Oceanicoccus sp. KOV_DT_Chl: one gene and its partner. Each later gene encodes a partner of the first gene's protein in a complex. Links are inferred from orthologs where the notes say so. Each region holds a gene or a part of one and is shown on either strand. Other genes may lie near its edges. The genes, in order: uvrA and mfd.

Region 1 (14,339 bases):
GCGTTGGTGAGAATAAAATCCTGTTGGGTAATGCCGGTGGTGCTGGTGCATTTTTCTGCGCCTGCGCTGAATTGTTGGATCCACACCAGTTTAGGTAGCAAGGATAATAATTGCTGATTGCACCAGCCAAATACAACATCAGCTTGCTGTAGATAGGCAGGTGGTTTTTCCTGTGCTGACGGTTGGTAAGTACTGAGTGGAATGTCACCAGCGATTTGTTGCAATGCGGTGACCAAGGGAGTGGACATGGCTGCAAATTCTGGTGGTACTACCACCACAATGTGATTAGGTTTTTGCCAGCGTGGGTGTTCGCGACTGGCGGTGTTATGTTCTTGCAGTCGCAATGTCGCAATCATTTGCTGTGCTGCTGCTGACGGTTTAGTTAGATCTGAATCGGGGTTTGATGCTAAGCAAAGGTGCATGCTTAGCAGCAGTACCAGTGTGAGGCAGAAGCGTAAAAACATAGCTAACTCCAAAAAAATCGGTTATTTAAGCATAGGCTTTAAAAAGCGTCCGGTGTGTGATTGTTTGTTTTTGGCGATTTGCTCGGGCGTGCCGGTGGCAATAATCTGGCCGCCGCCACTACCACCTTCGGGGCCAAGATCGACAACCCAGTCTGCAGTTTTAATCACATCCAGATTATGTTCGATAACGACAATGGTGTTGCCGTGATCGCGTAGGCGATGTAAAACATTCAGTAATTGTTGTATATCATGAAAGTGTAAACCGGTGGTAGGTTCATCCAAAATATACAGTGTTTTACCTGTGTCGCGTTTGGAAAGCTCTTTGGATAATTTTACTCGCTGCGCTTCACCGCCGGATAAAGTAGTAGCAGCTTGGCCTAGACGAATATAAGACAGACCGACATCCATCAGCGTCTGCAGTTTTTTTGCAATTGAAGGAATATTTTCAAAAAAACTGTTGGCATCTTCGATAGTCATATCCAGTACTTCGTGGATGCTTTTGCCTTTATAGCGTATCTCCAGTGTTTCACGATTGTAGCGCTTGCCTTTACAGATATCACAGGGTACATAAATGTCAGGTAAAAAGTGCATTTCAACCTTGGTGACACCATCGCCCTGACAGGCTTCGCAGCGGCCACCCTTAACATTAAAGCTAAAGCGACCGGGTTTGTAACCGCGCGAACGTGCTTCGTGGGTGCCTGCAAACAATTCACGCACCGGGGTAAAAATACCAGTGTAGGTAGCGGGATTTGAGCGCGGTGTGCGACCGATAGGGCTTTGATCAATGTCGATGCATTTATCGACTAACTCAAGGCCGCTTATGTCCTCATAGGGTGAGGGCGTTAAAGTGGAGGCGCCATTTAATTCAGTAGCGGCTAGTGGATATAGAGTGCCGTTAATGAGTGTGGATTTTCCTGAGCCGGACACACCGGTAATGCAGGTCATTATTCCCAGCGGAATTTTGAGCGTCACGTTTTGCAAATTATTGCCGGTGGCGCCGCTGAGAACCAATTGTTTTTCAGTATCGAAAGCCGTGCGATTGGCGGGTATGGGGATAGACTTTTTCCCCGATAAATACTGCCCGGTTAAAGAGTCTTTAGACTTAATAATATCTTGATAGCTGCCCTCTGCGACCACCCGGCCACCGTGAATGCCGGCACCTGGGCCGATATCAATAATGTGGTCAGCTAAGCGGATAGCTTCTTCATCGTGTTCCACCACAATAACAGTGTTGCCAAGATCACGTAAATGATTAAGGGTTTTGAGTAAACGTTCGTTGTCGCGTTGATGCAAACCGATCGAGGGTTCATCAAGTATATACATCACGCCAACCAAGCCTGCGCCAATCTGGCTGGCTAAACGGATACGCTGGGCTTCGCCGCCGGAAAGAGTTTCTGCGCTGCGGTTAAGTGTCAGGTAATTTAATCCCACGTCGACTAAAAAGGTAAAGCGGTCGCGTAATTCTTTTAATATTTTTTCAGCGATCTTTCCCTTGCTGCCAGTGAGTTTTAATTTTTCAAAATAGTGCAGGGCCTCGCCAACAGGCATAGCGACGATAGAAGGGAGGTCCCGATTTTTTATAAATACATGCCGTGCCTCGCGCTTCAGGCGTGTACCTACACAGTCGGGACAGGGCTGTGTGCTTAAAAATTTAGCCAGGTCCTCGCGTACCATTTGTGAGTCAGTATCACGATAGCGTCGCTCCATATTAGGCATAATGCCTTCAAATTTATGGGTGCGCTGAAAAACATCGCCACGATCATTAACATAGCTGAAGTTTATTTTTTCATTTCCGGACCCCTGCAAAATTATTTTCTGATGCTTTTTACTGAGCTTGTTGAACGGTTTGTCGATTTCGAATTGGTAGTGCTCAGCGAGTGACTTCAGCATATGAAAATAATAGACGCTGCGTCTATCCCAACCACGAATAGCGCCTTCGGCTAAACTGGATTCAGGGTGTAGTACTACTCGGGATTGATCAAAAAAAGATTTTACTCCTAAACCATCACAGCCTTCACAAGCACCTGCGGGGTTGTTAAAAGAAAATAGGCGAGGCTCTAGTTCGCTTATGCTGTAGCCGCACGTAGGACAGGCAAACAACGCAGAAAACACGATGTCACCGTGTTCGCCATCCATATAGCTAATGGTCGCGGTGCCGCTAGTTAATTCGATGGCGGTTTCAAAGGATTCAGCCAAGCGCAGTTTTAAATCTTCTCTGACTTTAAATCGATCGATTACAACTTCAATAGAATGTTTTTTATTTTTTTCCAATTCCGGAACATCGTCCAGATCCACCACTGTGCCGTTGATGCGCGCCCTGACAAAACCGTTAGCGCGCAATTGTTCAAATACATGCAAATGCTCACCTTTGCGTTCTTTCACAATCGGCGCTAGCAGCATGAGTTTGCTGCCTTCGGGTAATGCCATTACTGCATCGACCATTTGACTAATGGTTTGGGCTTCCAGTTTGATGCCGTGGTCAGGGCAGCGGGGTTCGCCGACACGGGCATAGAGCAGGCGTAAATAATCGTAAATTTCAGTGATTGTGCCAACGGTGGAGCGAGGGTTGTGGGAGGTGGATTTTTGCTCAATAGATATTGCCGGTGATAAGCCCTCGATGTGGTCAATATCAGGCTTTTCCATCATCGACAAAAATTGGCGTGCATAGGTGGATAGCGATTCTACATAACGACGCTGCCCTTCGGCATACAAGGTATCGAATGCCAGCGAAGATTTTCCGGAGCCGGATAGGCCGGTAATGACTACCAGCTTGTCTCGAGGGATATCGAGGTCTATGTTTTTAAGGTTGTGGGTGCGTGCACCCCTGACCAGAATGGTATCCATTTATGTGTTCCTAATTACAGCTGTAGGCAATGCCGCCCCTGCAACGGGCGCAGCGAAACAGAGTATTATAATTGGCTGAGCGGACAGTAGGCAAAGTGCTTGTCATTTATTTTCTTACGTTAATACTGCCTAAGTGGTTTATTGGTCGTAGGTTTGATTGTAAGCGTTGGTGAAAGTACTTTGTCGGCTAGCCTTGTTTGGGTTCACGCGGTATAGTTCAGTCACTTAGCTGTAACTAAAATATTGTATGAACTCTGGAGATCACCATGGCCCGCGGCGTGAATAAAGTCATCTTAATTGGCAACCTGGGGAATGACCCCGAACAAAAGTCCATGCCCAATGGCAATGCGGTTACCAATATTACGGTGGCGACATCAGAAAGCTGGAAAGACAAGCAGACCGGGCAGCAGCAAGAGCGAACCGAGTGGCATAGAGTGGTGTTTTTCAATCGTTTGGCGGAAATTGCTGGTCAGTATTTGAGCAAGGGGTCCAAGGTTTATTTAGAGGGTTCTTTACGGACTCGTAAGTGGCAGGATCAGAGCGGTAATGACCGTTATACGACTGAAATTGTCGCCAATGAAATGCAAATGCTGGATAGTCGTGGTGCCGGGCAGCAAGCTGGCGGTTACCAGAGTGAAGGTTATTCAGCACCTCAACAGCAGGCACCTCAACAAGCCCGCAGCAAGCGCCCCAGCAGTCACGTCAACAGCCCCGCCCCAGCAAGCCGCAGCACCGGCCGGTAATTTTGATGACTTTGACGACGATATCCCGTTTTAGGCCCAATCAACTACGCGGTGCCGAATAAGTGAAAGTTCTTATCATTGCTCTGGATGGCCAGATACGCGATGCGTTGGAGGCTCAGCTGGCTATTCGTCAGCGCCCTTTTCTATCAGTGGGCGCTGAGTGGCTTAACTCCGATACTAGTGAGCAAATAAAACCACAGTTGAATATTCCCGCTGATATTGGTGTAGTGGTGAATGCGTTAAGCCTTGAGAGTTTGCAGCAGCAGGCCTCCGAGAGTTTGATCGATTCTTTGGCTATGTTGGCGCAGGCCTGCGACCGTGCTGTCATTCCTGTAATTTCTTTGTCTACTAGTCAAGTATTTGATGGCATCGATGGAGGGCGTAACCGTGAAAAGGATGAAGTGGTGCCCGCTAGTCGGGAGGGTGCACTACTGGCGCGGATGGAAGAGTTACTCCGGGGCAGTTGCTCCCGTCATATCATTCTACGAACTGGCCCTTTGTTTAGTAGTAGGGAAGATAATTTATTGACGACTTTGTTGGATAGATTTAAGGCGCAGGAAAGCCTTACTTTATCCAGTACTGGTAAAAGTTGCCCGTTGCATGCCAAGGATTTAGCCCGAGTTATTTCGGGGTTAATTGATCAGCTGAGTTGCGGTTGTAATGCATGGGGAACCTACCATTATTGCAGTTCAGATCCGGTGAGCAGCTATCAATTTGCTGAAACAGTGTTGGCTGTGGTTTCGCAATATACGCAAGCTAATGAGCAGTTATTACAGCTTGAATCAGTCGATACTGCTGATACTGACTGGCCTAGGCCTTGATGAATTGTGATAAAATTCGTAATACCTTTGGTATAAAACAATTACCCTGGCGTGCGTTTGTGGTGCCCACGGTGAAAAAAATATTTGAAAATAAAACGGTGGATAGCCATGTCGGCAAGGATACAGTGAATGAGTAGTGTGAGTAGTGACAGGCAAATGTTGAATGTTGCCGTGCTTACCGTTTCCGATACGCGTTCAGAGGCGAATGATACATCGGGGCAGTTTTTGGTTGATAGTTTGCTGCAGGAAGGTCATCACTTAGCCGATAAAACAATCGTTATAGATGATGTTTATTTGATTAGAGCCGTGGTATCGAAGTGGATTGCTGATACTCAGGTGCAGGCAATTCTGATCACAGGCGGTACCGGTTTCACCGGGAGGGATTCCACACCGGAAGCTGTCAGTGTGTTGTTTGATAAAACAATTGATGGCTTTGGCGAGTTATTTCGCTTTCTGTCCTATGACGAGATTGGCACATCCACGGTGCAATCTCGAGCTATTGCTGGTCTGGCTAATGAAACGGTCATTTTTTGTATGCCGGGCTCCACCAGCGCGTGTCAAACAGCGTGGGGGAAAATTATTCGCGAACAGTTGGATAGCAGTCATCGTCCCTGTAATTTTGTTGGGGTGTTAAAAACCCGTGCTGAACAACAAACGCAAGGCTAGTTTTGAATGACTACTTCGCCGTTAATGCCAGTTGAAGAAGCGCTCACTAAAATCATTGCGTCGGCGCAGCCGCTAGCAGAGTTTGAATCAGTATCGCTATTGTTGGCATTGGGTAGGGTGTTGGCTGAAGATCAGCGTTCAACTATTGATGTGCCTCCTTGTGATAACAGTGCAATGGACGGTTACGCCTTTTGTTTTAAAGATATCGCTGCCAGTGGCACCGCACGAAATAGCAGTAATGAGAGCCGTGAGTTGGTGGTGAGTCAGCGCATTGCTGCCGGAGCGATTGGTAAACCGTTAAAAGCAGGCACAGCAGCACGTATTTTTACCGGTGCGGCAATTCCTGAAGGTGCGGACACAGTAGTCATGCAGGAGGATACCAACGCTTTTGGCGAAGCGATCCGCATTATCGACACTGTTAAATTTGGACAGCATGTGCGGCCCAAAGGGCAAGATATACGTGCTGGTGGCTTGGTGATGGCTAAAGGTCGGCGCTTACAGCCGCAGGATATAGGCTTGCTGGCCTCCATTGGTATGACTTCGGTTAAGGTGTATCGTCAATTAAAAGTGGCTGTGTTATCGACTGGTGATGAGTTGGTGGAGCCGGGGCAAACTTTAGCTGAAGGTCAGATCTATAACTCTAATCGCTATACGTTGACGGCATTATTAACCGCGATGGGTTGTGAGGTGCTGGATGGCGGCATTGTTGCAGATGATTTCGAGCGTACTTGCCAGCAGTTAAAACAGTTATCCAGTCAGGCCGATGTGATTATTTCATCCGGCGGAGTGTCGGTGGGTGAAGAGGATCATGTAAAAGCCGCAGTAGAATCCCTAGGTGAATTGGCTTTGTGGAAACTTAATATCAAGCCCGGTAAGCCGTTGGCATTTGGGACGGTAAATGGCACGCCATTTTTTGGCCTGCCGGGTAACCCATCTTCGGTGTTTGTTACTTTTTGTTTACTAGCTAAGCCTTACCTGTTGGCGGCTATGGGCAGGCTGAAGTAACGCCTGCATATGCCAATGCCGAAGCGGGTTTTGAATGGAATCGAGCGGGTGGGCGTCAGGAGTATTTGCGGGCGAATGTTAAGGACGGTGTTGCGCAATTGTATTCAAACCAAAGTTCAGGGGTGCTGGCATCAGTTAGCTGGGCCAATGCGCTGGTGGTGTTGCCACCGCAAATGACTATTGCTAAAGGTGATGTGGTGCAAGTAATTATGTTAAGTGACTTGGTGACCTGAACGATTAGCGGTTGGCACAAAAAAAGCCCGTTTTTGCGGGCTTTTTTTAATGATGACTGCCAGGGCTGGTCTTATCAGTTATCAAATTTTTGAAATACCAAGCTGGCGTTGGTGCCGCCGAAACCGAAGCTATTGGACATTGCCCGGGTAATGGTTACATTATCCTGCCGCTCGCGCACGATGTTAAGTGATGCTGCTTCAGGATCGAGGTTTTCGATATTGGCTGAAGCGCAGACAAAATTGTTTTCCATCATCAATAAAGAATAAATTGCCTCCTGTACACCAGTGGCGCCCAAGGAGTGGCCGCTTAGTGATTTGGTCGAGCTGATCATCGGTGAGTTGTCGCCAAAGGCCTGGACGATAGCTTTAAGCTCCTGAATGTCACCGGCTGGGGTAGATGTGCCGTGAGAATTGATGTAATCCAAGGGGCCATCCACGGTGGCCAACGCTTGCGCCATGCAGCGAACGGCACCTTCGCCACTAGGGGCGACCATGTCGTAACCATCTGAAGTGGCGCCATAGCCGACCACTTCGGCATAAATTTTGGCGCCGCGCGCTTTGGCATGTTCCAGTTCTTCCAATACCACCATGCCGCCGCCACCGGAAATCACAAAACCATCGCGGTCGGCATCATAGGCGCGGGAGGCTTTTTCGGGAGTGTCATTGTATTTTGTTGATAGTGCACCCATCGCATCGAAAAGGCAGCTTAAAGTCCAGTGTTCTTCTTCTCCGCCGCCAGCAAATACAACGTCTTGCTTGCCTAATTGGATTTGCTCCATGGCGTTACCAATACAGTGAGCACTGGTAGCACATGCTGAAGAGATTGAATAATTAACGCCTTTAATTTTAAAGGGAGTGGCTAGACAGGCTGATACCGTGCTGCCCATAGTTTGAGTGACGCGGTAGGGGCCAACACGCTTGATGCCGCGCTCGCGTAAAATATCGGCTGACTCGATAAGATTGGCTGAAGATGCACCGCCAGATCCTGCGATAATGCCAGTACGGGGATTGGATATTTGCTCCTCAGATAATCCCGAGTCGTTCACAGCTTGCTGCATGGCGATATAGGCATAGGCTGCCGCATCACCCATAAAGCGCAATTGCTTGCGGTCAATATGCTCCTTGAAGTCAATATCAATAGTGCCGGCAATATGGCTGCGCATGCCTCTTTCTTTATAGTCTTCACGATATCGAATACCGGATTTACCATGCTTTAAGGAATCAAGCACAGCAGGGATATCGTTGCCGATGCAGGAAACAATGCCAAGACCAGTGATAACAACGCGCTTCATGTAATACCTCGTAATGTCCAGACCATTCGCAGGGTGGTGGTGGCCGACTTAATGTTAAATCTTTGCAGACGGTTTTGCCGTGCTATTTTAGAAGTTCATATTATCAGGTTGAAACAATCCAACCCGAAGATCCTTTGCGGTATAGATGGTGCGACCATCGACCGATACTGTGCCATCAGCGATTCCCATCACCAGTTTGCGTTCTATGACGCGCTTTAGATCAAGTTGGTAAGTGACTTTGCTGGCCGTAGGTAAAATCTGGCCGGTAAACTTAACTTCGCCAGAACCTAAAGCCCGCCCCATACCTTCGTTACCGCGCCAGCTTAAAAAGAAGCCGACTAGCTGCCACATTGCATCCAGCCCTAAGCAGCCAGGCATTACCGGGTCGCCTTTGAAGTGGCAATCAAAAAACCACAGTGATGGATTGATATCTAGCTCGGCAATTATTTCACCTTTACCGTTGGCGCCACCTTCACTGGAAATATGGGTTATTCTGTCCATCATCAACATATTGTTGCTCGGTAATCGAGCAAAGCCGTCACCGAGTAGGGTGCCATTGCCTGAGGCAATTAAATCTTCTTTGGTGAATGAGTGTTTGTCGTGGGCTGACATAAAGGCGTCCAGTAGATAGAAAAATTACCCTGCTGAGGGCGAAAAGCCGACATTGTAATCGATGGCAGCGTCGCAAGCCAATAATTGCCACTATTAAGGTGTTGATTGTACTGGGAATATTGTTGTTCATATTATAGGATTGCAGCAGTATCACAGAATAATAAATTATCTGAAGCGATTTTATATAGGTAAAAAAGTGTTGATTTAATTGTGTGGTAGCACCTGCCTGTCAATATCTGACTTATGCAAGACTGCTATCGCCACTAAATTATCGAGCTGAACCAATAAGGAAAAATAAATGTTAATACCTGTTGTCCTTTCGGGCGGAGTTGGCAGCCGTTTGTGGCCGTTATCGCGAGAATTGAATCCCAAGCAGTTTCTGCCTTTAGCTGGTGATTTGAGTATGTTAGCGGAAACCCTGCAACGGTCGGCAGGCTTGGAGGCCGTCGACCCCATAGTGGTTTGTAACCAGGAACACCGGTTTTTGGTGGCTGAAGAATTGCGTTCAGCAAAATGTCAGGCAAATGCGATTATTCTTGAACCGGTTGGCCGTAATACAGCTCCGGCAGTAGCTGCAGCTGCATTACAGGCATTGAAACAGGATGCCGAAGCAGTGCTGTTGGTGATGCCTGCGGATCATATTGTGAAAGATGTTGCCGCATTTGCTGCAGCGGTTGAGGCGGGCTTGGTGCAGGCTAAGCAGGGTAGCCTAGTGACTTTTGGTATTGTGCCTGCATCGCCTGAGACAGGCTATGGCTATATACGTCGGGGCGATCAGCTGGTAGAGGGATGTTATCCATTGGCTGAATTTGTCGAGAAGCCGTCTGCCGATGTTGCCCAGCAATACGTGACTAGTGGTGATTATTTTTGGAATAGCGGCATGTTTTTGCTGAGTGCTCAAAGCTATCTTGATGAGTTGAAGCAGTTTGCACCAGAGATGTTATTGGCAGTGCAGACCGCATTTGATCAAGGGGAGAATGACCTCGACTTTATCCGTTTGGAGGCCGCAGCGTTTGAAGCTTGCCCAAGTGATTCCATTGATTATGCTGTGATGGAACATACTAAAAAAGGGATGGTAGTACCGCTTTCCTGTGGTTGGAGTGATGTGGGCGCATGGTCCAGTCTGTGGGATGTAGCGGAAAAAGATGCATCCGGCAATGTGGCAAAAGGCGATACTATTTTACACAACACAGGTAATAGTTATATTCATAGTAACTCCCGCTTAGTGACTACTGTTGGGGTAGATAATATAGTGGTCGTTGAGACTGCAGATGCTGTACTGGTCGCAGACAAGGATCAAGTGCAGGATGTTAAAGCGATTGTTAATACGCTCAAAGCGCAGCAGCGTGATGAAGTTAACTCACATACCAAGGTGTATCGTCCCTGGGGTTCTTATGAATCACTGGCGATGTCAGAGCGTTTTCAAGTTAAGCGAATTATTGTTACTCCCGGCCAAAAATTGTCGTTACAGCTTCATCACCATCGCGCGGAACATTGGATTGTAGTGAGTGGTACCGCGGTGGTTACTTGTGGAGAAAAGGAATTTATATTGTCTGAGGATCAGTCAACGTATATTCCGCTTGGAACAAAGCATCGCTTAGCCAACACTGGTGTTATTCCTTTGGAGTTGATTGAAGTACAAAGTGGCAGTTACTTGGGGGAGGATGATATTGTGCGCTTTGAAGATGTTTATGGCCGCAGTAAATAGAAATTTTATAGACTTGAATTAAATTAATTAACCAATGAGTGGTAAGTCTCAATGATAAAAAAATGTTTATTCCCCGTTGCCGGTTACGGTACTCGATTTTTACCCGCAACCAAGTCTATGCCTAAAGAGATGTTGCCAGTAGTGAATAAACCGCTGGTGCAATATGGCGTTGAGGAAGCTATTGCTGCTGGTATGAATCAAATGGCGTTTGTAACAGGGAGAGGTAAGCGCGCAATTACTGATCACTTTGATATTAGTTATGAGTTGGAGCATCAAATCTCCGGCACGGCGAAGGAAACTTATTTAACTAGTATTCGCGGCGTGCTAGATCAGGCGACTTTTACTATGACCCGCCAGCGTGAAATGAAAGGTTTGGGCCATGCAATCTTGACTGGCGAAACGCTAATCGGTAATGAGCCTTTTGGTGTAGTGCTATCGGATGATTTATGTCTTAATGATGGCGATAGTGTGTTAGCGCAAATGGTCAAGCTATATAAGCAGTTTCGTTGCAGTATTGTGGCAATTCAGGAAGTACCCAAAGATCAAACTGAAAAATACGGTGTTATCGCTGGTGAGGCATTAAAAGATGGTTTGTATCGGGTGGACGATATGGTGGAAAAACCCAAACCTGATGAAGCACCATCAAATTTGGCCATTATTGGTCGCTATATTTTAACGCCTGATATTTTTGATATTTTACGGGATACTCCGCCGGGCAAGGGTGGGGAAGTGCAATTGACCGACGCACTGCTAACGCAGGCTAAGAATGGCTGCGTTATGGCCTATAAATTCGAAGGCAAACGTTTTGATTGCGGTAGCGTCGATGGTTTTGTGGATGCGACTAATTTTGTTTATAAAAATATTTACAAAGCCCAATAACTTTTTAAAGAGTCGTATTGATGTCAAAAGAATTAACTTGTTTTAAAGCCTATGATATCCGAGGCCGGGTCCCGGATGAACTCAATGTAGATATCGCTTATGCGATTGGTCGCGCTTATGCGGCGGTTGTCTCGCCCAAAAAAGTAGTAGTTGGTCATGATATCCGGCTTTCAAGTGAGGACATAAAAGCGGCATTAAGTCGTGGGTTAATGGATGCCGGGGTTGATGTTTACGATATCGGCCAGTGTGGTACAGAAGAAATTTATTTCGCCACTTCGCACTTTGCAATGGATGGCGGCATCGCCGTAACTGCAAGCCACAATCCCAAAGATTATAATGGGATGAAGTTTGTACGTGAACAATCCAAGCCTATCAGTGGTGATACCGGGTTATTTGATATCAAGCGACTGGCTGAGGAAAATAATTTTCCGGAAACTGAGAACCCTGGAAAGATGCAGTCACTCGATCATGCTGAGGCCTATATCGAGCATTTACTAACTTATGTTGATGTGGCTGAGTTAAAACCATTAAAAGTTGTCGTGAATGCGGGCAATGGTGGTGCCGGTGCAGTTATTGATTTAATTGAGAAAAAACTGCCCTTTGAGTTTATTAAACTGCATCACCAACCGGATGGAAATTTTCCTAACGGCGTGCCCAACCCCTTGCTGCCAGAAAATCGTACGATCACTATCAATGCTGTTAAAGAACATGGTGCTGATTTGGGTATTGCCTGGGATGGTGATTTTGACCGTTGTTTTTTCTTTGATGAAAATGGCGATTTTATTGAGGGTTATTATGTGGTCGGCTTGTTGGCAGAAGCATTTTTGCTTGCAAGCAAGGGTGAAAAAGTTGTCCACGACCCGCGACTAACCTGGAATACGATTGATATTGTTGAGGCCAATGGCGGCTCTGCTGTGCAGAGTAAAACAGGGCATGCGTTTATCAAAGAGCGGATGCGGTTGGAGAATGCCGTTTACGGCGGTGAGATGAGTGCTCATCATTATTTTCGTGATTTTGCTTATTGTGATAGTGGCATGATTCCCTGGTTGTTAGTTACGCAATTAATTTCGAAACGCGGAGAGCCTTTGTCAACTATGGTTTTGAAGCGAATGGCTGCTTATCCTTGTAGTGGTGAGATTAATAGTACAATTGCGGATCCTGGTGCGGCAATCAAGCTGGCAGAGAGCCAGTTTGTTGATCAGGCGTTAAAAGTGGATCACACCGATGGTTTGAGTATGGAGTTCGAAGACTGGCGGTTTAATTTGCGGATGTCTAACACTGAGCCGGTGGTGAGATTGAATGTGGAAAGCAAAGGTAGCAGCGAACTGATGGAAGCGAAAACTAAAGTGTTGCTTGATTTATTGGCTAGCGTTAATTGAGTGTATTAGCTGCTTCGTCTTGATATCTATTTTCCAGACATTAAAAAAGGCACTTAGTGCCTTTTTTAATGTCTGGGAATAACTCTGGAAGCTTATAAGCGGCCGTCAACTGCGTCACTAGGGAAGGCGTATTTGATATCAAAAATAATGGACTCTGATTTGGCTAGCTGGCGAATATTCTCTATTCCCATTTGTTTGAATTCGTCATGTGCTACCGCAAGAATAATGGTGTCGTAGAAATCGGTTTGTGGTGTTTCTACTAGATCGACGTCGAATACTTGCTTGGCTTCTTCTGCAGATACCCATGGATCATGGATATGAACCTTGGCGTTACAGCTTTTTAATTCGTTAACTATATCCATTACCCGGGTGTTGCGTAAATCCGGGCAATTTTCTTTAAAAGCCAAACCCAGAATCAAAACGTTAGCGTCAACAATGTGGATGCGTTTTTGTGTCATCAGGCGCATCACTTCCGTGGCGACTAAATGCCCCATGCGATCATTAATACGCCGGCTGGCGGAAATAATCTGCGGGTGGTAGCCGGCTTGCTCGGCTTTGTGAACCAGATAATAGGGGTCGACACCAATGCAGTGGCCGCCTACCAGGCCTGGACGGAAAGGCAGAAAATTCCATTTAGTACCAGCCGCCTCCAGCACGTCCTCGGTATTAATATGCAGGCGATTAAAAATTAAGGCCAGCTCATTAATGAGTGCGATATTGACGTCCCGCTGAGTGTTTTCGATAACTTTGGACGCCTCGGCGACTTTAATGCTGCTGGCTTTGTGTGTGCCTACGGTCACTATTCGTTGGTAAAGTTGATCGACATAGTTAGCGGTTTCAGGGGTGGAGCCTGAAGTGACTTTGATGATATTAGTGACACGATGATTTTTGTCACCGGGGTTAATGCGTTCCGGGCTATAGCCAGCAAAAAAGTGCTGGTTGAAAGTAAGGCCGGACGTAGCCTCTATCACCGGGATGCAGGCTTCTTCCGTGCAGCCGGGATAAACAGTTGATTCATAGATAACAATATTGTTTTGTTGGATAACGGCGCCAACCAATTTGGATGCCGAGATAAGCGGGCTCAGGTCTGGTTGTTTGCTGTCATCGATGGGTGTCGGCACTGTAATGATATAAATATCACAATCAGCGATGTCTTCGGTTTGCCAGGAATATTGCAAGTGCGTCGCTTGGCTCAATTCTTCAGTAGATAGTTCGAGGGTGTTATCCAGACCCTGTTGTAGTTCTTTCACTCGCCTTTGATTGATATCGAAACCGACACAGGGCAGTTGCTTGCCGAACTCTGCGGCCAGAGGAAGGCCGACATAGCCGAGGCCGATAATGGCGATTTTGGGTTGATCCTTGAATGGCATTATTGCATGTGCTCCGTCAGTAATAAGGATGTTAGTTAGCCGATTGTGCCTTTATATAGTCCACTATAGCGTTGGCTGTAGCGGGGTTGTCTATTTTATCGCTGTTACAGGATAGTGCAGAATGAATTGTTGACGAGATTGATTTACCTAATTCCACCCCCCACTGGTCGAAAGCATTGATATTCCATAGGCAGCTTGCAGCGAAGACTTTGTGCTCATAAAGCGCAATCAGTGCGCCGACGGTGGACGGTGTGAGTTGCTGCATGCTGATCAGCGTTGAAGGTTTATTGCCGGGAATAGCTTTGTGTAGTGCTAATTGCTGT
Region 2 (14,982 bases), on another replicon or contig:
CGAGGCAATAATAACCATCTGTACAATAATACGGATACTTCCTGGAATCTGATTGCGTATCAATGAAATACAAAAGTTAGAGCAACCCGTTACCACGGTCACAGACAAAGCCATAACCAATGTTACTTTCAAACTGGATGTGACTGCCAGTGCTGAACAGATACCCAGCACCTGCAAGGCTATGGGGTTGTTCTTGAAAATAGGATCGATTAGAGAGTCCTTCACTTTAGACATTATCCTGCCTCCCCTGATCGTAAATTAGTAAGGAATTTCTTGAAGCCTTTATCACCCATCCAGAACTGCACCAGATTGGTGACACCACGACTGGTTAACGTTGCACCGGCTAATCCGTCTACCTGGTAATCTGCACCAGCTGCATCGGGGGCTACTGAGCCTTTTATCAGTTCGATTTCAACATCTCCGTCCTGATACACTTTTTTTCCCGGCCAGAGCGATTTCCATTTTGGGTTATCGACTTCACCACCTAGCCCAGGTGTTTCACCGTGCTCGGAAAAGCCTAAACCGGCAATGGTATTGCCATCGTTTTCCAAAGCCAAAAAGCCATGTAACGTCGACCACAAGCCATAACCACGAACAGGCAAAATAATTTTAGTTAATTCACCATCCGTTTCTACCAAATAGACAAGTGCATATTTTTCACGGCGTGAAATTTTTGCCAGATCATCTTCAGCGGTTAATCTTGCGGATAAATCAGCTTCTTTGGCTGAGCGCAGTTGATCAAAACTAGCGGCATCCACCTCATCGGTATAAACACCTTTATCCAGATCGACTACTTTTGCGGTAACCAATTCATTGAATTGTGCTTCAACATCCTGACCAGACTGCAACAAGCCAGCCGCTGCCAGAATATTGCTGTAACGGTCCAACTTCTTATTAGCTTGCTGTCGATCTTTCAGCAAGACAGCAGCACTGGCAACTACCAACGAACACACTATACATAACACCAAGGCGACAATAATGGTCCTTGAAGTCGTTTCTTTATTAGCCACGGGCGAGCCTCCGTTTAATGTTAGCTTGCACCACAAAGTGGTCGATCAAAGGTGCGAACAAGTTGGCGAACAGAATGGCCAACATCATGCCTTCAGGAAAGGCAGGATTAACCACTCGGATTAACACCACCATTATGCCTATCAACGCACCAAACCAATATTTCCCGGTGTTAGTCATAGAGGCAGACACGGGGTCTGTCGCCATAAACACCATGCCGAAAGCAAATCCACCAACCGTTAAGTGCCAGTACCAGGGCATAGCAAACATCGGGTTTGTGTCTGAACCCAGCATGTTAAATAAAGTGGTCAATGCAAACATGCCAGCAAAAACACCCAGCACAATACGCCAGGAAGCTATTCTGGTAATCATCAAACCGGCTAAACCGATGAAGATCGCCAGCGTTGAGGTTTCACCCATCGAGCCTGGAATCGTTCCAAAGAAGGTTGAATTCCAGCTAAACGCAGCTTCCAGTGCATCAACACCACCACTGGCAGCAACGGATAACGCGGTTGCCCCTGTGTGACCATCAACCGCCGTCCAAACTGCATCACCTGACATTGCTGCCGGATAAGCGAAGAACAAAAAGGCGCGACCGGTAAGAGCAGGATTGAGGAAGTTCTTACCTGTACCCCCGAACACTTCTTTACCTATTACCACACCAAAACTGATACCCAGCGCCACCATCCACAGCGGGATGGAAGGCGGACACGCCAGTGCAAATAAAATCGAGGTTACGAAAAAACCTTCGTTTACTTCGTGGCCACGCTTCATCGCGAATAACACTTCCCAAAAACCACCAACAATAAAAGTCGTTAGATAAACAGGAATGAAATACCAAAAACCGTACCAGAAATTATCCCAGATACTATTTACGTCATTACCAGCGAAGGCCATGATTAGACCGCTTCGCCAATCATCGTTCATTGCTAACTCAGTGGCCGCATGAATGGTATTAGCCTGGAACCCCACATTCCACATACCAAAAAACATAGCGGGGAAAGTACACAACCACACGGTAATCATGATCCGCTTAAGATCTACACCATCGCGAACATGCGCAGATGTTTTGGTGGTACTACCAGGAGAATAGAATATGGTATCTGCTGCTTCATACAGCGCGAACCAACTTTCGTATTTACCGCCCTTATGAAAATGCGGTTCAATATCATCAAGAAATTTGCGCAGTGCCGGGAACTTTACCGCCATGATTAACCCTCCTTCTCTATACGAGTCAGGTTATCGCGGAGTATTGGACCATACTCATACTTACCTGCACAGACATAGCTACAAAGGGCCAAGTCTTCTTCATCTAATTCAAGACAGCCCAGATCCTGAGCCATCTGGGTATCACCCACTATTAACGATCGCAGTAATTGGGTTGGCAAAATATCCAGCGGCATAACTTTCTCATAATTACCCACTGGCACCATCGCCCGCTCACTACCATTGGTAGTCGTCGTAAAGTCCATCAATTTACTTTTAGTTAATTGGGAAATGTAAATACCCAATACAGAATGCTTTTCGCGGCCAGGTGACATCCAGCCCATAAATTCGCGCTCACTGCCCTCGAGCAATACCGTTACTTGCTGGTGATAACGACCGAGATAAGCCACTGAGCCAGAAGCGGTGCGACCGCCTAAAACTGAACCGGAAATAATACGGTTGCTGCCAACCTTCATCTTACCCGCAGTCAACTCATCCAAGTTCGCACCCAGTCGTGTTCTCACTAATTCGGGACGCTCAACTTGTGGGCCTGCCAATGAAATAACACGGTCTGTATATAATTTACCTTCAACAAATAGTTTGCCAATGGCGATGACATCTTGATAGGCGATACTCCAGGCGACTTTTCTGGTACTCACTGGCGCAAGAAAATGCATGTGCGTACCAACCAAGCCAGCCGGATGTGCCCCCGCAAATTCTTCAGTAACAACTGGGGCACTGCCAGTCTCTATCGCCGCACCTGGTGCTTTAGCAACAAAGACTTTGCCATCGGTTAATTTACTCAATACCGTTAAACCATCGGCAAAAGCAGTCGCCTGTTCGGCAATAATAACGGCGGGATCAGCTGCCAACGGGTGAGTATCAATGGCGGCTACAAAAATAGCGTTGGGCGTGCTTGCAGGTGCGGGTACTCGACTATACGGGCGGGTGCGGAAGGCAGTCCACTGCCCTGAATCAACCAGCGTGGTAACGATTTGCTCACGACTCAGCTGGGTAACATCACTGACAGTGGCAAATATTTCTGACGCATCACCCTCAATATCAATAACCACCGATTGCAAAACACGCTTATCACCGCGGTTAATGGCGGCAATGGTGCCACTGGCCGGGGCCGTATATTTAACCCCTTCGGTTTTCTTATCGGTGAAAATGACCTGACCAGTCTTGACCTTATCCCCGACCTGCACTTCCATAGTTGGCTTCATACCAACATAGTCAAAGCCGATTACAGCAACTGATCGCGCTTTCACGCCGTCACTAATAACCTGCACAGGTGTACCGGAGATAGGCAAGTCCAAACCACGATTTATCTTAATCATAGATATGCCTGAAATGTTGAAAGTTAAAAAATCGGCTTTAATGGGCAAATTTAGCACTAAAAAGCACTTAAATTGATCCTTTCCCGCAAGCTGCCTCTCTAGGATAGACCATAAAAGCTGCGGCTACCGGCGGATTTATTGCTAAAGAATTTAGCCCATCAAAAAAATGGCGCAAGTATAAAGAGTGAGGCCTGTAAATACCATAGGTAGTGGCCGCATTTGTTTGATTTGTAAGAGATTTAATTCAATAAAGTGAATGCCCCGGCAATCTTGGGACAACTATATTTAAAAATAACGGCCAGTCTCAGCTTCATAGCTACCAAGGGGATTCTCAGGGTGTAAAAAAACCGCCTTGAGACGGTTTTTTATTAACGCTAACTGAACGCGTAAATACTCAGGGCTCTTTCGGATAGACCCGGTAATCAACACCCGCCATTTGCTCCAATACGCGATGGACCTGACAGCTATAGCCAAACTCATTGTCGTACCAGCAATACATAATTACCTGATTACCATTTACTACTGTTGCTTCCGAGTCATAAATACAGGCATGGCGCGAACCCACAAAATCACTGGAAACCACCTCTGGTGAATTGGAAAAATCAATCTGCTTACGCAATGGCGAATGCAGCGCCACCTGCCGCATATAATCATTAACCTCTTCTACGGTAGTAGATTTCTCCAGTGTTAATTTCAAAATCGCCATAGACACATTCGGCGTAGGTACACGAATCGCGTTGCCTGTTAACTTCCCCTTCATAACGGGCAACACTTTAGCTACCGCTTTGGCAGCACCCGTTGAAGTAATAACCATATTCAATGGCGCTGAACGACCACGGCGATCTGCCTTATGGTAATTATCAATCAGGTTTTGGTCATTGGTATAGGCGTGAACAGTTTCGATGTGCCCGGAGACAATGCCAAACTTATCGTTCATGGCTTTTAAGGGTGGGGCAATAGCATTAGTCGTACAACTCGCTGCAGAAATAATGCGATCTTCAGGGCGGATATCGCTGTTATTAATGCCATGCACAATATTAGGGATATCGCTCCCAGGCGCGGTCAGAATAACTTTCGAAACACCAGGACGAAGATGCCGCGACAAGCCCGCCGCATCTTTAAACATACCGGTGTTATCAATCACGATGGCATTGTTAATACCGTATTCGGTGTAATCCACTTCCTCGGGGAGCCGGCATAAATGACTTTGACTTCATTGCCGTTAGCAACAAATGAACTGCGCTCTTCATCAACACGAATGGTGCCTTTGAAAGGGCCATGGATAGAATCGCGACGCAGTAAACTGGCGCGCTTAACCAAATCATTAGCGGCACCACCACGACGTACAACGATAGCCTTTAAACGCAGATTATCGCCGCCACCAGTTTTCTCAATCAGCAATCTGGCCATCAACCGGCCAATACGACCAAAACCATACAGCACAACATCTTGTGATGGTCGCGCCGGGGTTTTATCGTCAATTAATTCTTTAACCTGTGATTTAACGAAATCCTCAACACTGATACCTTGCTCTCTAGGGCCCTCTTCATACATTACCGCTATACGGCCAGCGTCAATATGAGCAATCCCCAAGTTGAGGTCTGACAAGGCTTTAATCACTGGAAATGTTTCAAACTCTGAAAGTTCATTGCCCTCAACCACCCGGACCGCGCGGTGCGCCTGCATGATTTCCAAAACCGATAGATTGACTAGATTTTGACCATAGATATAGGTTTTAACCCTGCCACGATACAACTTACCAACTAATGGAATCATTCCTTCGGCTAGCGCTTCGCGCTCTTTCCAGTCTTCAAAGTAATCATCAGGGCGTTTACGGTTGCTGCTATCAGTACTCACTGTCGTATACCTATGTTGGTGTATTTATGTTGGATGTATTTAATGTTCTTAAGGACATCTTATTCGGCCAAATATCTAACCACTTCTTTAGTCCCGACCCCGAAAAACGAGCCAGCAAAAAAGGGGCGTATTATGTTCATTCACCGAGCCAAGTTCAACTACTGGTCAACCAATTACGGGCAAATTGCCGTAAAAAATGAGCTGCACCCAAGATCCTGACACGTTTCCTAAAAAGCAGTCGCACAATGCCGGTGTAAAAGCCCCCTTGGCAAGCTACAATAGCGCCGCCTATTTTTGTCGGCCTATAGCCGGCTTTTAAATACATCGTTAATCACTAAGTAATACTATGACCAAGCTTGCTTTGCTCTCCCCTCTTCCTGCAACTACTGGCAGCGATCGTCATCGCTGGGGGAGTCTCTACGGCAGTGCTCCGAGCTTGGCCATTGCCAATCAGGCGCAATCATCCAGGCAACTCACGCTGGTCATTTGTAACGACACCGCCAGCGCACTCAGACTGGAACAGGAATTGGCATTTTTTGCGAGTGACCTGGATATTCTTCATTTCCCTGACTGGGAAACACTGCCTTACGATAATTTCTCACCGCATCAGGATATTATTTCTGAGCGACTCACCACTTTACATCGATTATCACAACTGGAACACGGTATTCTGGTTGTTCCAATTTCAACCTTGATGCATCGACTGCTTCCTAGTGATTATTTGCATGCCCATAGCTTGGCCATTAATGTCGGCCAGCAATTTAATATCGACAGCATGCGTCTGCAACTGGAAGCCAACGGCTACCGCTGTGTGAATACAGTTTATGAACACGGTGAGTTTGCCCTGCGCGGTTCGATCATGGATATTTTTCCTATGGGGAGTCCGCACCCTTTCCGGATTGATTTACTTGATGATGAAATAGATACGCTACGCACCTTTGACCCCGAAACCCAACGCACCGTCGAACAAGTACAACAAATCAGCCTGCTGCCCGGCAAAGAATTCCCATTGGATGAAGCCGGTATCAAACGCTTTCGTGATCAATGGCATCAACAGTTTGATGTCGATCACCGGCGCTGCCCGATTTATCAGGATGTCAGCGAGGGTATTGCGCCAGCGGGTATCGAATATTATTTGCCCTTATTTTTTCAACAAACCAGCACCTTATTTGATTATTTACCCGCTACCACGATGGTGACCTGCACCGAAGGGTTGGAAGCTGCTGCTGATCAATTCTGGCGCGACCTGCATCAACGTTTTGAAGATCGCAATATTGATCCACAACGACCACTGTTAAATCCCAGCCAATTATTTATTGCAACCGAGCAACTATTTGCTGCGCTCAAACAATATCCACGAATTATTTTACATCGCGATGCACTGGAAGCCAAAGCTGGCAATTACAATTTTGATAGCCAGCCGCCGCCGTTCCTAAGCATTAACGCACAAGCAGAAAATCCGTTAATCGAACTGGAAAGTTTGATAGCAAATGCTGACGCTCGCATCTTATTTTGTGCCGAAAGTGCCGGCAGAAGAGAATCGTTGCTGGAGCTTTTACAGCGGCACAATATCAAACCAGCTCTGTTTAATAGCTGGCAGCAGTTTATAGCCAGTGATGAAATGCTAGGTATTACCGTAGGGCCATTAGAGTCAGGCTTAAAGCTCGATAATATTTTACTGATTGCTGAGCCACAGCTATTTGGCCAGCGTGTGATGCAAAGTCGTCGCCGTCGCAAAATGCAGGACAACAGCGATGCAGTCATCAAAAACCTCACCGAATTACGATTGGGCGCTCCAGTTGTACATATTGACCACGGCGTTGGACGCTATCGCGGTTTACAAAGTATTGGCATTGACGGTGAAGAGACTGAATTCCTGACACTGGAATATGCAGACGGCGCAAAATTGTACGTCCCCGTCGCCTCACTCCATTTAATCAGTCGCTATAGTGGCGCCGATGAAGAGATGGCACCACTGCATCGCTTGGGAAGCGACAAGTGGCAAAAAGCCAAACGTAAAGCCGCAGAAAAAATACGCGATGTAGCCGCCGAGCTACTGGATATCTATGCACGCAGGGCCGCCAGACCCGGGCAAAAACTGGTGGTTCCCGAGCAAGCCTATCAAAAGTTTGCCGCGGGCTTTCCCTTTGAAGAAACGCCGGATCAAGAAACAGCTATCACTGCAGTACTGGCAGACATGCAAAACACAACAGCAACGGATCGCCTGGTCTGTGGCGATGTGGGTTTTGGTAAAACGGAAGTTGCCATGCGCGCGGCATTTGTTGCCGCACACAACAGCAAACAAGTCGCTATTTTAGTACCCACAACATTACTGGCTCAGCAGCACTATGAATCCTTTAAGGATCGATTTGCTGACTGGCCGGTAACTATTGATGTGCTATCCCGCTTTCGGTCAGTCAAAGAACAGGAGCAAATACTTGCTAAAGTGGCCAGCGGTAAAGTAGATATTTTAATCGGCACCCACAAACTGCTGCAAAAAGATGTAAAGTACCATGATCTCGGCTTATTAATTATCGATGAAGAGCACCGCTTCGGAGTACGCCAAAAAGAACAGCTAAAGTCCCTGCGCGCCGAAGTCGACATTCTCACCTTAACCGCAACACCTATCCCCAGAACGCTAAACATGGCAATGTCGGGAATGCGCGACTTATCCATTATTGCCACCCCACCGGCCAGACGACTCTCGGTCAAAACCTTTGTTCGAGAGTGGGATAATGGTGTAATAAAAGAAGCCATACTGCGAGAAATATTGCGCGGCGGTCAGGTGTATTACCTGCACAATGAGGTTAAAACTATCGAGCAGTCTGCTCGGGAACTAAAAGCGTTAATACCCGAATTACGTATTGGCATCGGTCACGGGCAAATGCCGGAGCGGCAACTTGAGCAAGTGATGTCGGATTTTTATCACAAACGTTTTAACCTATTGTTATGTACCACCATCATTGAAACCGGTATCGATATCCCTAGCGCCAACACCATCATTATCGACCGCGCTGATAAATTTGGCTTAGCGCAATTACACCAATTGCGTGGACGCGTCGGCCGCTCTCACCATCAAGCCTATGCCTACCTGCTTACACCCGGCGTAAAGAACATGACTCGTGATGCGGAAAAACGCCTGGAGGCCATCAGTCAGGCGGAAGATTTAGGCTCGGGATTCACCCTGGCTACTCACGACCTGGAAATACGTGGTGCGGGAGAACTATTAGGCGATGACCAAAGCGGGCAAATTCATAGCATCGGCTTTACCCTCTATATGGAAATGCTCGAACGCGCAGTTAACGCAATCAAACAAGGTAAAACGATCGATCTGGAACAATCATTTGATACCAGTAGTGAAGTTAACCTGCGCTTACCCGCGCTAATCCCCGACGACTACTTACCCGATGTACACACACGGCTGATTCTTTATAAGCGCATCGCCAGCGCTGAAAACAACAACGATTTACGTGAGCTACAAGTTGAAATGATCGACCGCTTCGGCTTGTTACCGGACCCGGTGAAAAATTTGTTTCGCGCCACACAAATTAAACTGCAAGCACAGCAGATCGGGATCAAGAAAGTAGAAGCATCGGCCGCAGGCGGCAAGTTAGAATTCGCCGACAATACCCAGGTTGAACCCATTGCGCTGGTAAAGCTGGTACAAACACAATCAAAAACCTATCAACTGGCCGGCGCTACCGCCTTGAAATTTAGTGAAGCCCTGGAAGATAGAGAACTACGCTTTAGTTTTGTTGAGGACTTAATCAACAAGCTGACGCCGGTTGACCCACTAATTCAGTCGCAAAACTAGCCTGTGATAACCAGAGTACATTACACTTAGCCCATGAAAACAATATCCTACATAGTTTTGGTAATCTCGTTTCTCGGTAATGCCTTGAGCATACAGGCACAGCCATCTGTGGAAGTCGACATCCCCAAGTGGTATCAGATTGAGGTGCTGATCTTTGCGTATCAACGGGACAACAGCCAGCAAGAACTATGGCCACAGGAGCTTGGGCTAAAATACCCGCAGCGTATTCTGCAACTTAAACAAGCCACTGCCAATCAGGTCATCATTAATGAACCAATACCGCCTATGGTGTCTGTTTTTGATAGGACCTTCAGTGAAGATACTACGCCAGCAGATGCAACTATCACTGAAAGCGACGTGCCAGCAAACGAGCCTGTGGTCGACAACAACAAACAGCTCTTAAATGATAGTGAGTCGACAGTTTTACCGGTGATGACGGTCGAACTGGAGGAACAGCCTTTTACTCTGCTAGCTAAAGAGGAAATGACCTTTCAAACTATTGCTAAGCGGCTGGCAGCCCAGCGCAATATTCGTCAGCTATTTCATGCGGCCTGGCGACAACCCATTCGTGAACGTGACACAGCAGAAAGTATTTTAATACGTGGCGGCGATCAATATGATAATCACTTTGAACTGGAAGGCTCCCTTAGCATTGGCCTGGAACGCTATCTGCATATTAGTACTGATTTATGGCTGAGCAACTTTGTCAGCAATGCCGGTTTGGATAAAACCCCTTGGCCTGTATTACCGCCGATACCAATAACATCCAAAGCCGTTACGTCTTCGCTAACGCCCTCGGGCGACCCATTTCTCAATAGCGCGCAAAATAATTTATTTAGCGATCAAACCTTTAGCTTTGATAATCCCTTTATCGATACCGCCGGTAATCTGTTTTCAGTAGCAGAAACTATTACGCTGCGTCAGGAACGTCGCATGCGTAGCCAAGAGCTGCATTATATCGATCACCCACTAATGGGTTTACTGGTGCGAATTACACCCTACGAAAAACCCTTATCAGCAGAAACGCCGCTACCCACTACCAATATCAGCGAGCAGCAAAATTAAACCGCTGCCAACAGCGCCCTTACCTGCCCATGCCTGACGCTATCACCCGATGAATATCATCCATAGTGATTAGGGTTGAACTGCGTCCAGCGGCAGGATTAACCACCAGACAAATACTGGCATAATCGATACCTAACTCTCTGGCCAACACCGCCTCCGGCATTGCTGTCATCCCGACAATATCGCAACCATCTCGCTCCAGGCGATTAATTTCCGCGGCTGTTTCCAGGCGCGGGCCCTGGGTGACCGCATAAACCGCTTTATCGCTTACCGCCAAACCAATATGTTCAGCTGCAGATAGCAATGCCTGACGCAATGACGCTGAATAAGGGTAACTAAAGTCCACATGCTCCAGCGCAGCCGCTTGATCACCAATGGCAACACCATCAAAAAAAGTATGCTCACGGTCGTAACTGTAATCCACAAGCTGATCCGGAATAACTATGGCTCCCGCAGGCATCGATGGATGAATACCACCCACCGCATTAACCGCAAGCACCCTATCCACCCCTAACTGCTTTAACGCCCACAGGTTGGCTCGATAATTGACTTTATGTGGCGGAATTCGATGCGGACTACCGTGACGCGCAAGAAAAACTACATCACGACCATTTAGCTGGGTTTGAATAATGGCTGCAGACGTTTCGCCATAAGGGGTAAGCCGCTCGCCTACGGTTGCGCCCTGTTGAAAGTCGTTAAGACCGGTACCACCAATAATCGCCAACATTCAGATTAACCTTTCATTCAACTGTAATTTAATCCCAACGGCACACGATTATATTGCGCCACAATCGCTTTCATCCAGGCTGACTATTGAGAGGAAGCTAAATGGATAGCATCTGGTACTTTTAGAGTTGTTGTTGGATAGGCCACATCAGCTTCGTGATGAAAGATGATATCCAGTATTTCTAACAACACCCGCTGTTTTACTTGGTGGTACTCCACCCAATTGGTTGTCTTGGTAAAAGTGTAAATAAAGAACTCCAATGAAGAGGGGGCGAAGCTATTAAAATTTACGATCAAGGTTTGCTCATGATCAATATCTTCATGCTGTTCTAATAACGTTTTAACATCGGCAACAATGGCTTTTACTTTGCTGGCATCGTCATAGCGCACACCGATCTTTTCATAAATACGGCGATTATGCATACGCGAAGGGTTTTCAACAGAAATATGACTAAATACTGAATTCGGCACATACAAGGGCCGCTTATCAAAGGTTCTGATTCTGGTCTGACGCCAGCCAATATGTTCGACCGTGCCCTCAATTTCCTTATCCGGAGAACGCACCCAATCACCAACCGCAAACGGCCGATCAAGATAGACCATTAACCCACCAAAAAAGTTGGCCAGTAAATCCTTGGCAGCAAAACCAACGGCGATACCGCCTACCCCACCAAAGGCGAGGACACCTGATACGCTGTAACCCATGGTTTGCAGTATCACCAATGCAGATGTAATGACTACAGCAGCGCGCACTAATTTCCCCAGTGCAAGTACCGTGGTTTCATCCACCGGTTCATCGTATTCAGAGGAGATTAAACGCCTTTCAACCTGGTAAATTACCCGAATTAAAAACCACGCTAATAATGCCACCACTAACAAAGAGCGAACATTGCCGAACATCTGAAACACAACGGCATCAGAGCTGTCGATCAACACCTGAGCGACCAAACTAAAACCGAATAACCACACCATAAATCCTGCAGGCTTTTTGGCCGCTTCGAGCAAAGCATCGTCCCACAGGTTGTGGGTCTTATTAAGTTGAACGTCTAACTTCTTAAAAGCCAACCCCAGCAGATAATGAGCAAGCAGGGTTGCCAAAACCAGACTAAAAACCTCCCACAACCAGGGATAAGCGGATATATCAACGCCAAAATACGTTTGACCTGCCAACGACTCACTCATATTACGCTTCTCTAAAATGCTAATTGGTCACCCTCTGTCGATAGGCGCCATGAATTACACTCATTTTGAACTGAACAAGCCATAAGTTATACAAATTTATCTCGAACAACCCAATTCTTATATTAAAACCCTATAAAAAACCCTTTATAAAACATGGACTGCAATTTTACAAATCATAAGCTATTGAAACGCTGGAATATTTCATAACAGTAAAAAATATCGATCACTAATACGACTTAATAACAATTAAAACTACGAGGCTGGACAGCAGGTTTTTACGTGTTATTTTGAACTTAAGCGATTAATAAATAGGGGCGTTGTAATGAAGAGCACTATTCCACAAATCGGTAATTGGTATAGAGAAATTCAGCAAGGTTTAATGTTCGAAGTGGTTGCAGTTGACGACAGCGCACAAACGATTGAAACCCAATTTATCGATGGTGCTATCACGGAATTTGACTTTGATAGCTGGCGTGAAATGCTATTGGAAGAAGTCGAAGAACCCGAAGATTGGCGCAATGCTTATGAGCTCAGCAGCGAAGATTACGCCAACGCCGATGATACTTTTTATCCGGAAGACTGGAGCGGACCACTGGAAATGATCGAAACAGACATCGTTAATGGTATGTACGACGATTTCTAATAGACCCGCACCTAAATAATGCATCAATCCAGGCGCTGCTGACCAGCGCACAGTGCTAGCCATCTCACCTCTTAATGGCAATCACCCTTACCCATTTTTCTCAAGTAGCAGCGTACAACGCACCCTTCCCGCATTCCCGGCCCGTAAATTAATCCGCTACCAAAGATATAAACTGTACAAAAAACTTGCAGCACACCCTTTACTGTATATAATCACAGAACTGTATATAAAAACAGATCGCACTAGCTAGCTTCAAGCGATGACACAGACCAAGGGAATTCATGATGACCAAGCTTACCCCCCGACAAGCAGAAGTACTTGCCCTAATCAAAAGTAATATCGAAGATACTGGCTTCCCGCCAACGCGCGCCGATATTGCCCGTCAGCTAGGGTTTAAATCTGCCAATGCCGCAGAAGAACACCTAAAGGCATTGGCTCGCAAAGGCGCAATCGAAATGATTCCGGTGCATCAAGAGGCATACGCATTCCCGATGACGAGCACGCAGGCATTCCAATCGTTGGCCGAGTTGCCGCTGGCAGCCCTATCCTGGCGCAAGAACATATTGAAGACTATTGTGAAATGCCCCCCTCTTTCTTTAGTCCCCGCGCGGATTATTTTCTTCGAGTCAGTGGTGACAGCATGATCGATATTGGCATTTTTGATGATGACCTATTGGCCGTGCACAAAACGTCCACAGCGAATAATGGCGAAATTATTGTCGCTCGAATTGATGATGAAGTGACCGTAAAGCGTTTAAAGACCACACGCAGCAAACATCAAATCCTGCTGCTACCGGAAAATCAGGATTACCAACCAATCGAAGTGGATCTACGCCATCAGGATTTTGCCATTGAAGGCCTAAGCGTTGGCGTAGTAAGGCGACAGTAAAATTACTCCAGGCAATAAAAAAGCCCCGTAGGGGCTTTTTTATTGCCTGGAGCACGATCATTGCGAACAGCCGAACCTTCAAATTCAATGCAAGGTATGGGTTATTTCTTCTTCAACAATAGCATCATCCTCTAATGTTTCTTCAGTAATATGCGCGGCAGCTTGAATTCCTGCCTGGATCATCACTTTAGCGACATCCAGCCCTGCATCCCCCATATACGCCTTTGATTCATCAGAAAAACGAATATTCACCAATGGCTCACTGCCATCTTCGTCAGATCGCTTTAATACAATTTCTCCGCTAGGGAGCTCAATAATTTCTAAAAATGATGACGACACTGATATTCCTGTTACAACGTGTAAAACTAATAGCGGATATTCTAACAGCTGCCAGCAATACTAGTGAATAAACTCAGTCAATATTGAGTAATATTAACGATTCAGGCAGATATCAGCATGCAGCAACTAAATAAATCCATTACTTGGCGCTTTTTTTAGTTTTACCTTCCTGCACTATCCACTTGCCCCCTTCGTAGAAAGCCTTCCAGCCACTAGGTTTACCATCGATTTCCGTTTGCACATAATGCTCTTTCGTTTTACGGCTGTAACGGATGATCACTTTATTGCCATCGGGGTCTTCAGTGGGCGCTTTAAATAAATGCTTGTATTTGGGATCGATTGCTTTTTTAAAGGGCAAGATCTCTTCAACCAACGGGGCACGCGTTTCTCGATTTTTTGGGAAGTTACTCGCGGCTAAAAACATACCGGCGGCACCGTCACGCAGCACATAATGATCATCAACCTTTAAACACTTGAGATCAGGCATGGGGACAGGGTCCATCTTAGGTGGTGCCGCATCGCCATTGCGAAGTAATTTTCGAGTATTTTTACAATCCTCATTGGTACAACCAAAATACTTACCAAAGCGACCAGACTTAAGCTGCATTTCTGCACCGCACTTATCGCAATCCAGCACCGGACCTTCGTAACCCTTAATTTTGAAGCTACCTTGCTCTACTTCAAAACCAGTACAGTCAGGGTTATTACCACAAACGTGTAATTTCCGTTGTTCATCAATTAAATAACTGTCCATCGCGGTATTACAAATCTTGCAGCGATGTTTTTTTCGCAATAAACGAGACTCAGCTTCATCATCACTATCAACACTGACCACTTCATCACCAGAAACCAGGTTAATAGTGCTCTTGCAGCGCTCTTTGGGAGGCAAGGCATAACCTGAGCACCCGAGAAA

Evidence for each region.
Region 2: the proteins of uvrA (region 1) and mfd are in contact, whole or in part, in a crystal structure (PDB 4DFC), measured with the Escherichia coli proteins. The link is inferred for Oceanicoccus sp. KOV_DT_Chl from one-to-one orthologs.

The regions. Positions count from the first base shown.
Region 1 is NZ_FQLF01000005.1:771,702-786,040, reverse strand. Bases 286-3,622 are described here. They hold uvrA (excinuclease ABC subunit UvrA), read right to left. Parts: upstream 3,309-3,622; coding sequence 486-3,308; downstream 286-485. Other genes in these bases: ssb (single-stranded DNA-binding protein), read left to right, coding at 3,575-3,622; UNITIG_RS20895 (D-2-hydroxyacid dehydrogenase), read right to left, coding at 286-464. Outside these bases: more of UNITIG_RS20895, read right to left, coding at 1-285; more of ssb, read left to right, coding at 3,623-4,051; UNITIG_RS20880 (sugar nucleotide-binding protein), read left to right, coding at 4,114-4,872; UNITIG_RS23190 (hypothetical protein), read left to right, coding at 4,872-5,009; moaB (molybdenum cofactor biosynthesis protein B), read left to right, coding at 5,002-5,538; gephyrin-like molybdotransferase Glp, read left to right, coding at 5,545-6,543; UNITIG_RS24720 (hypothetical protein), read left to right, coding at 6,609-6,776; fabB (beta-ketoacyl-ACP synthase I), read right to left, coding at 6,851-8,068; fabA (bifunctional 3-hydroxydecanoyl-ACP dehydratase/trans-2-decenoyl-ACP isomerase), read right to left, coding at 8,156-8,680; UNITIG_RS20855 (mannose-1-phosphate guanylyltransferase/mannose-6-phosphate isomerase), read left to right, coding at 8,979-10,388; UTP--glucose-1-phosphate uridylyltransferase GalU, read left to right, coding at 10,440-11,267; UNITIG_RS20845 (phosphomannomutase), read left to right, coding at 11,288-12,646; Vi polysaccharide biosynthesis UDP-N-acetylglucosamine C-6 dehydrogenase TviB, read right to left, coding at 12,739-14,016. UniProt on the Escherichia coli protein: The UvrABC repair system catalyzes the recognition and processing of DNA lesions. UvrA is an ATPase and a DNA-binding protein. A damage recognition complex composed of 2 UvrA and 2 UvrB subunits scans DNA for abnormalities.
Region 2 is NZ_FQLF01000004.1:381,122-396,103, forward strand. What follows is about bases 5,446-9,425. They hold mfd (transcription-repair coupling factor), read left to right. Parts: upstream 5,446-5,757; coding sequence 5,758-9,225; downstream 9,226-9,425. Other genes in these bases: UNITIG_RS17275 (CsiV family protein), read left to right, coding at 9,310-9,425. Also shown: UNITIG_RS17245 (NADH:ubiquinone reductase (Na(+)-transporting) subunit D), read right to left, coding at 1-234; UNITIG_RS17250 (Na(+)-translocating NADH-quinone reductase subunit C), read right to left, coding at 234-1,010; UNITIG_RS17255 (NADH:ubiquinone reductase (Na(+)-transporting) subunit B), read right to left, coding at 1,003-2,217; UNITIG_RS17260 (Na(+)-translocating NADH-quinone reductase subunit A), read right to left, coding at 2,220-3,554; more of UNITIG_RS17275, read left to right, coding at 9,426-10,290; UNITIG_RS17280 (S-methyl-5'-thioinosine phosphorylase), read right to left, coding at 10,310-11,017; UNITIG_RS17285 (mechanosensitive ion channel family protein), read right to left, coding at 11,101-12,198; UNITIG_RS17290 (DUF6763 family protein), read left to right, coding at 12,521-12,841; UNITIG_RS17300 (hypothetical protein), read right to left, coding at 13,815-14,069; topA (type I DNA topoisomerase), read right to left, coding at 14,209-14,982. UniProt on the Escherichia coli protein: Couples transcription and DNA repair by recognizing RNA polymerase (RNAP) stalled at DNA lesions. Mediates ATP-dependent release of RNAP and its truncated transcript from the DNA, and recruitment of nucleotide excision repair machinery to the damaged site.